2 regions of the Geomicrobium sp. JCM 19037 genome follow, and region 1 is predicted to be linked to the other one. Evidence: riboswitches for the same ligand, from Rfam matches in the RefSeq annotation. Region 1 holds a riboswitch; the other holds the start of a gene.

Region 1 (4,214 bases):
TTGCTCTGAACATTGATTGAAAATCCATGTGCATCAACAATTCGTTGAACGAGGGGAAGTCCGAGACCATTGCCACTCTTTTCAGGCGTTCTTGCTTCATCTACCGTATAAAACCGGTCAAACACATAAGAAAGGTGTTCTTCAGCGATCCCAATCCCTTCGTCTTCGATAACCAATTTGATCTGTTGGGGAAGCACAATGACATTCACCCATATAGTGCCGTGACTGTGCGAGAATTTAATCGCATTCGTAAACAAGTTCATCCATACTTGTTCCATTAAATCTTGGTCTGCCTCAATGGTAATCGAAGGCAACTCAACTTGAATATCGATATGCTTCTCTTCCCAAAGTAAGCGCGTAGATAAAATCACCCTACGAATTTGCTCATCCAAAGCATATGAAGTCATTTGCAGTGGATGATGTTCTGATTCTAACGAAGCGAGTTGCAGCAAGTGATCACTAAGCCGGGATAAACGTTGGGTACTCGACTGAATAATCGCTAAGTACTCTTCCCGCTCATTTTCTTTCACAACCCCGTCTCGAATCGCTTGAGTGAATCCATTGATCGTCGTCATCGGCGCCTTAAACTCGTGAGAAACATTACTCACGAACTCTTGTCGCATATTCTCCACTTTTTGCAACTCTTTGGACATGTAGTTGAAATTGTCCACTAGCTCGCCAATTTCATCTTCCCTTTTTTTCTGAATGTAAACCGAAAAATCTCCAGTTGCCATTTTTTTTGCTGCTTTTGATAGCAAGTTAATCGGCGAGACGATCGGTGTGGAAGCGATGAGAAACAGTATGCTACCTACAATAAATACGACGAGCAATGAAGCAATGATAATATCACGAACAGCTTGTGATTCTGCTGACAAATCAACTTGATAGACGAGCGTATGCAACTCTCCATTAATCGGTCGCGCGATAGCAATCTCAAACAACTCTTCCGTCCCTTTAAAAACAAAAGAAGATTCACCTTCACTTAGAGATGAGAAATTGTTGATGGAAGCGTCTGATATGGGTTGTGCGGCTTCACTTCTGTATTGCAATTGTTGCTCTTCATCCAAAACAGTCAATGTTGCTTGATGTTCCCTCGCATTCGCTTCTAAATCGGCGATCGACGCTGCTTCTTCAGAAAGAAGCAAGGCATTGATGCCATCTTCAACTGTTGAAAGGGATTGTTCAGAACGATGATGTTCTGGGTAGAAGACGTATGTAAACATATAGGCGGCACATAGACTGATGAGCAGCACGACGATAAACATCGTGACGATTCTCGCGTGAAAGCTTCTTCGAAAAAATAAGATGAGCATTATCCATACTCCTCCATCGTATATCCCAACCCTCGAATGGTCCGAATCGATAGCCCTTCAAACGGGCGAATTTTCTCCCTTAATCGTTTAATATGCACATCGACCGTTCGATCATCCCCTTCATAGTCATGTCCCCATATGAGTTGTATCAATTGATCTCGAGTGAAAATCGTGCCTGGGAATTTCGCAAGATGAAACAGCAGTTCGCATTCTTTTCTTTTTAACGCGACCTCCGTCCTGTCACTCGTCACTTTAAGTTTATCCTTTTGAATGACGTACGGACCAATTTGAACTTCTTGTGCAGTGAACAACTCGTAGCGGTTTAGTAATGCTTTGACACGTAATACGAGCTCTACTGGATCAAACGGTTTAACAAGATAATCATCGGTCCCTGCGTTAAATCCTTCGATTTTATCACTTGACTCGCCTTTTGCTGTCACGATGAGAATGGGCAATGTATAAGATTGGCGAATGAACCTCGTCACTTCCCATCCGTTTACTTTCGGCATCATCACATCGATAATCGCTAAAGAAACGGGTTGTTCCTTCATTTTTTCTAGCGCTTCTTCTCCATCTAATGCTTCGATTACACGGAATTGATCATTTTCTAAGTACAAACGGATGAGTCTTCGTATGTTCGCATCATCATCAGCGACAAGAATGGTTGTCATACTTTCACCGCCCTTTCTCTGCAGTATACCCCTCGTGTATGAACTGAGGATGACATCACAAAAAAACCTTTCGCTTCATTATAAATCAATGAAGCGAAAGGTTCATCTCTATTCATTTACTGGTTGTTTCTTTAAACCAGCACCAATTTTTTGCTTTTGAAGAAGTGGGTATAGTTTCAAAAATACTGGAACAAATACCGCACCGACGAGAATGCCTTTCATTAGATTAAATGGCAATATCCCTGCGAGAACCATTGTCATCATAATTTCAGGGGTAAATGGCATTTCCACAAGCCATACGTAAGCGGGTAAGAAAACAAAATAATTGAGTACGCTAAGAATAACGGTAAGTGAAAATGTGCCCACACCTACGCCAACAACGAGGCTGCGCGTCGTCCGGTACCGACGATAGATATACGCAATCGGCAACACAAATGCTAAGCTTGCGGTAAAGTTCGTCACCATACCGATCGGGTCGCCCGCCCCCATAAATAGTGTATAAAGAGCGATTTTAATACCTGCGACGGCAATGCTGCAACAGGCGAGAACAGAATGGCCGCTAACAACACAGGAATTTCACTAAAATCAATGCTTAAAAACGGTGTAGCTGTTAGAAACGGCAACGGAAAGCTTAGAAACATAAACGCGGTACCTAGTGCACCAAGTATGGCATAGCTTACCATTCGGAACGTTTTCGATGATTGGTTGTTCATAATAATTGCCTCCCTTCTCCGGTAAAAAAGGGATAACAGAGTTGTTCACTTTGTTATGTTCGTTGTTTTTCATTAAAAAAGCCCCTCGACAGTAAACTGCGAGGGGCTTGAGCGATCAATAACAAAGCGTTCACCTAAACAAATCGGCCGCATGATAAACATGCTACCCATCGAGTAGGAACGACTTTCTCTGCAATCTTCTCCCATCCAGACTATACTGTCGGTTCCGGAATTACACCGGATCAACCACTTTAAAATATAAAGTGGGTCACGGACTTGTTACAACGCGCGTAACTTACCGTCGGTCGGGAATTTCACCCTGCCCCGAAGATTTATATTAGATTATGTAACTTAGTGTATCCGATGATACGTAAACCGTCAACCATTTGTCCTCGATGTTTAAGATTACGCGCAATGGGTATGCTTTTTGAGACATCCATTCACTACTTTGGGAGGCCCATAATGCACATCCGCTTTGGTTTTGTTGCCAATGCCCTTGACCTTTATGAAGCATCACCTGCAAAAACAGTTACGTTTTCTCGTTATCGCCAGCTTGGCGAGAAAGAAGGTAAAAAGAAATTGCATGACGTGACCGAAATGAATTTATTACGAACGAAACGGATTATACATTACTTAATTGCCCATGAAATTCCGTTATACCGGTTCTCCTCTTCACTCGTCCCACTTGCAACACACCCTGAAACACAGTGGGATTATATAACGCCCTTTTCTCATTTATATAAAGAGATTGGCACTCTTGTTAAGACCCATCAATTACGAACGAGTTTTCACCCAAATCAGTTCACCCTGTTTACGAGTGATCGTGATCACGTCACTGAAAAAGCCGTTGAAGATTTGGTTTATCATTACGAGCTCGCAAAAGCGATGGGTTTACACAAAGAGATTCGAATTAACATCCACGTTGGAGGCGCTTATGGTGATAAACAGAAAGCGCTCGAACGGTTTCACAACAACATAAAGAAGGTTCCCACTCACATCTTAAAACAACTCACACTTGAAAATGACGATAAAACGTATACGACGACGGAAACACTCGCTGTCGCCGAGCAACACAGCATTCCGATGATGTTTGACTATCATCATTACGTGGCAAATCATACCGACGAAGAAGAACTAACAGAGCTACTTCCTCGGGTTTTTGCGACTTGGGAATCCACCTCTCAACCCGCCAAGATTCATATTTCCTCGCCAAAAAGCAAAACCGCTTTTCGGAGCCACGCGGATTATGTCGATGAAACGTTTCTCGAGCCGCTGCTCGACGGTTTGAAAACCATTCGAGAAAATGTGGATTTCATGATTGAAGCTAAAGCCAAAGATCGCGCTTGTTTGTCTCTCATTGATTGCCTCTCCAAAAAGCGTGGCATGAATCAAGTTACAGGAGGCTCGATAGTTATTCGTTAAAGACGGCCACCGCACGAACCGGGGAACCATCTCCGCCTTTAATATGCAGTGGCAATCCTATCCAAAGAAACGGCTTTCTGACCGGTACACGGCCT
Region 2 (4,214 bases), on a different contig from region 1:
AGAAGAGCGGGTATCTCATTTACCGAATCAGCTTTCCGGTGGTCAGAAACAACGTGTAGCGATTGCTCGGGCGTTAGTGAATCGCCCGAGTCTCATCCTTGCCGATGAGCCAACGGGTGCTCTTGATACGAAGTCTGGAGAGCAGATTATGGGGCTATTTGACACGTTGCATGAAGAAGGCGCCACACTTGTCGTCGTCACACACGAACAAGAAGTTGCGGACTATGCGAGACGGATTGTGACGTTTAGAGATGGAGAAATTATCGAAGATCGGAGGCGAGATCGTGTCGTTCTTTGATAGTTTTAAGATGGCGTTACGCTCGATTTGGAATCACCGGCTACGTTCCATGCTGACGATGCTCGGTATTATTATCGGTGTAGGCTCTGTTATCACGGTTGTAGCCATTGGTAAAGGCGGGGAAGCATTGTTAACCTCCCAATTTGCAGGTGGCGGCAACAATACGTTTGAAGTGTATTATATGCCTCCAGAAGAATCGTTAATGGATTATGATGCGTACACAGAAGTTTCGTATTCTGAAGAAGACTTACGGGCCATTGAGTCGATGCCTGCAGTCGAGCAAGTGATTGCTTATGCACTAACGTCATCCAGCGTATACCGTCACCGAGAATCTTCTGGAGCACAACTGCTTGCCATTAACGAGAGTTACTATGAACTGAATGAGTTCATGGCAGAAAGCGGTCGACTTTTGAACGACCGCGATGTCGAGATGGGCCGGAGAGTTACGACAATCAGCCTGGACTTGCAGAAGAGTTGTTTTCTTCTGAAGAAAATCCGATTGGTCAAACGGTAAATATCGAAAATATCCCATTTGAAATTGTCGGGATTCATGATCGTGCGAACCAAAGTTTTTTTGAGTTTCAAGTTGATGAAGCACTGCTACCACAATCGGTCTGGCCGATGCTCTATGGCACCGATCAAATGGACATGTTGAATGTGCAGGCTACGAGTGCAGATACGATTCAAAGTGCAGGAATCTCAGTTACGGATTATTTAAATGAAACAACAGACCGTACGGGTCACTTTGAAGTCATTAACATGGAAGAGATCCAAGAAGGTATTTCACAGATCACCAACGTCACGACGACCATTATTGGTGGAGTAGCTGCTGTTTCGCTACTCGTTGGTGGGATCGGTGTTATGAATATCATGCTCGTTTCGGTTACAGAACGAACGAGGGAGATTGGTTTACGCAAGTCGTTAGGGGCAACGAGGGGCAACATTCTCCTCCAATTCCTTATTGAGTCGGTCACCTTAACGACAATCGGCGGTGTGATCGGCATTGCGCTAGGTGCCGGAATTGCGAATACGGTATCCATTTTCGCTGATTGGCCGTTTCTCGTCTCTGTACCGGTCATGCTTATCGGTGTTGGTTTTTCAATGGTTGTGGGTGTGGTCTTCGGGTTACTTCCAGCCAATAAAGCAGCCAAACTCGATCCAATTGAAGCCCTTCGTTATGAATAAGATACCCACTGAGAATTTCTCCATGCACGTAAGTTCTCTGTAGTTTTTGGCTATACTAGCGGGCAAGGGGGAATGAACATGGCACAAGAAATTTTATGTGAAGTAAACAACTGTGTCCATTGGGGCGAAGGGAACCATTGCGAGGCCGACCGAATCTATGTTGTCTCAAATGCCGACAAGATTACGACCGAGCAAGAGGAAACCGATTGCCACACATTTTCACCTAAGATGCACTAGATGGGAACCGTTGCACAAATTTGTGCAACGGTTTTAATTGTGTATTGGGGTTAGACAACGAACGTTCTAGAACAACCATTTCTTTAAGTACGCTCTAGTCTCATCAAACAGTAACGATATGTTGAAAGGTGAGAAGCTTTGTGCTAAGATTCGTTACATAACTAAATACAAATCTAATACTTCGGGGCAGGGTGAAATTCCCTACCGGCGGTGATGAGGTCGTTTACCTTTTAGTCCGTGACCCGTGACAACAGTAGTTGGAGCGGTGGATCTGGTGAAATTCCAGAGCCGACAGTTAAAGTCTGGATGGGAGAAGTGAGGATAACAGCAGCAGTATGTCGTCATGTATGTACATACGTGTATTTGCTATCCGTAAAAACATATGCCAATGGCGTATGTCACTTTAACAATCTCTAAAAGCTACCCGTGGTTTTAATCTCGGGTAGCTTTTTTTCGTGTGTCGATGAGTATTGGAGAAGGGAGAGAAGATGACAACGGATCAAAGGTATATGAAAGTTGCGTTACAGCTGGCGCGTTTAGGAAGAGGTCAAACGTCTCCAAATCCTATGGTAGGGGCGATTGTAGTATCTGATGAAGGTGTTATTGGACAAGGAGCCCACTTGAAAGCAGGTGCTGAGCACGCTGAAGTTCATGCGCTCAACATGGCAGGAGAGAAGCTAAAGGAGCAACATTGTATGTAACGCTCGAACCTTGTTGCCATTTTGGACGCACAGGGCCTTGTACGGACTTCATCATAAAGTCAGGAGTTACCCGGGTCGTCGTAGCTTCTGTAGACCTAATCCACATGTACAAGGTAAGGGAATTGAAGTTTTGCAAAGGCATGGCTTATCTGTTCAAACGGGAGTTTATGACGAAGAAGCTCGAGCATTAAATCGTAGTTATTTTCATTACTGCAAAACAGGTGAGCCTTATGTGACGTTGAAGTTTGCAAGTTCACTTGATGGAAAAACAGCAACAGTATCAGGAGAAAGTAAGTGGATCACGAGCATAGAAGCCCGAGACGATAGCCATGAAGAAAGAGCCACTCATGATGCAATTCTAGTCGGAATTAACACTGTTCTTGCTGATGATCCTAAGCTCACTGCTCGGGGAGCGGGTGATAGACACAATCCTATTCGGGTCATTATGGATCGCAAACTTCAAACACCAGAGCAGGCTAAAATGCTTCAAGAACCCGGCGAAACTTGGATTTTCACTGAGGTTGATGGCAAGGGATGGGGAACTGATGTGGCAAAGATTATTTGGGACGAACGAGTGACCGTCCCATCGGTTTTGGCTGAGTTAGGGAAAAGAGGAATCCGGTCATTGCTCGTAGAGGGGGGTGCTGAGATTCATGGAGCCTTTCTGAAGGCGAGGCGATGCGAGCGGGTGATTTCATATGTCGCTCCGGTCATGATTGGTGGAAAAGAAGCGAAGGGAACGGTTGCAGGTACAGGCATAGCTGAACTAGATCATGCCGTAAAATATCAGATACAGAACATAAAGAATGTTGGGACTGATATAAAAATTACATCATTAAGGAAAGGAGAATCAAGCAATGTTCACAGGAATAGTTGAAGAAGTCGCTCGTCTTATATCTATCGAAAAGAAGGAAGGGGGTTGTTCACTAGAAATCGAGGCACGCACAGTGACTGAAGATGTACGCATCGGTGATAGTATTTCTGTTTCAGGTGTTTGCTTGACAGTTACTTCGTACAACAAGCAATCCTTTACCGTAGATGTGATGGAAAAAACAATGGAGGATACGACCATGGGTACGCTTGAAGTTGATGCGCCGGTTAATGTGGAGCGAGCCGTTCAAGCAGGGGGAAGGTTTGATGGTCATATCGTAACAGGTCATGTAGACGGTGTCGGTCAGGTTACGAGCAGAGAAGAGAAACAAAATTCAACCCAATTTTCGATCACTCTTCCAGAAAAGCTGACGCGTTACATGATTATGAAAGGCTCAGTCGCTGTGGATGGCACGAGTTTAACAATATTCGCGGTAGAAGAAAATGAAATAAAAATATCGATCATCCCCCATACACATAAGGCAACGAAGTTGCATTTTTACATGAAGGAGATGCCGTTAATATAGAATGCGATATGGTTGCCAAATATATTGAAAAGTTCACGGAGGTTAACGATGAAAAGCACGATTGATCAAGCGATTGTTCAGCTTCTAGCAGGTGGCATGGTAGTCGTATGTGATGACGAAGATCGGGAAAATGAAGGTGACCTTGTCGCACTTGCGGACCGTATATCCGCAGAAGTATTAATTTTATGACGTTACATGGACGTGGACTCATTTGTGCACCGATATCAAAAGAGATTGCTGAGCGGCTACAGCTCGATTTGATGGTTAGAAACACATCTGATCCTCACGAAACAGCGTTTACGGTAAGCGTCGATCACAAATCGGCAACAACAGGCATCTCAGCGGCAGAACGAGCGAATACGCTTTTACAACTCACAGTGCCTAACACGACACCTG

What was found. A riboswitch is a leader RNA that binds a small molecule or an ion and turns the genes downstream of it on or off. The one in region 1 is predicted to bind FMN.
Region 2: it holds a riboswitch for FMN, as region 1 does, so the genes downstream of both, JCM19037_RS30240 (bifunctional diaminohydroxyphosphoribosylaminopyrimidine deaminase/5-amino-6-(5-phosphoribosylamino)uracil reductase RibD) here and JCM19037_RS30315 (ECF transporter S component) in region 1, are expected to answer to the same signal.

What each region holds. Positions count from the first base shown of each region.
Region 1 is NZ_BAWZ01000040.1:5,106-9,319, forward strand. Features, by position in the region: gene JCM19037_RS18125 (cell wall metabolism sensor histidine kinase WalK) at 1-1,313, opposite strand, end outside; gene JCM19037_RS18130 (response regulator transcription factor) at 1,313-1,984, opposite strand; partial or broken gene JCM19037_RS30315 (ECF transporter S component) at 2,093-2,697, opposite strand; FMN riboswitch at 2,889-3,033, opposite strand; gene uvsE (UV DNA damage repair endonuclease UvsE) at 3,160-4,119, shown strand; gene JCM19037_RS18145 (cyclase family protein) at 4,109-4,214, opposite strand, start outside.
Region 2 is NZ_BAWZ01000030.1:6,075-10,288, forward strand. Features, by position in the region: gene JCM19037_RS15675 (ABC transporter ATP-binding protein) at 1-298, shown strand, start outside; partial or broken gene JCM19037_RS27515 (ABC transporter permease) at 357-931, shown strand; gene JCM19037_RS30235 (ABC transporter permease) at 1,169-1,483, shown strand; gene JCM19037_RS24510 (DUF1540 domain-containing protein) at 1,562-1,720, shown strand; FMN riboswitch at 1,894-2,042, shown strand; partial or broken gene JCM19037_RS30240 (bifunctional diaminohydroxyphosphoribosylaminopyrimidine deaminase/5-amino-6-(5-phosphoribosylamino)uracil reductase RibD) at 2,230-2,612, shown strand; gene ribD (bifunctional diaminohydroxyphosphoribosylaminopyrimidine deaminase/5-amino-6-(5-phosphoribosylamino)uracil reductase RibD) at 2,552-3,298, shown strand; gene JCM19037_RS15700 (riboflavin synthase) at 3,279-3,818, shown strand; partial or broken gene ribA (GTP cyclohydrolase II) at 3,867-4,214, shown strand, end outside.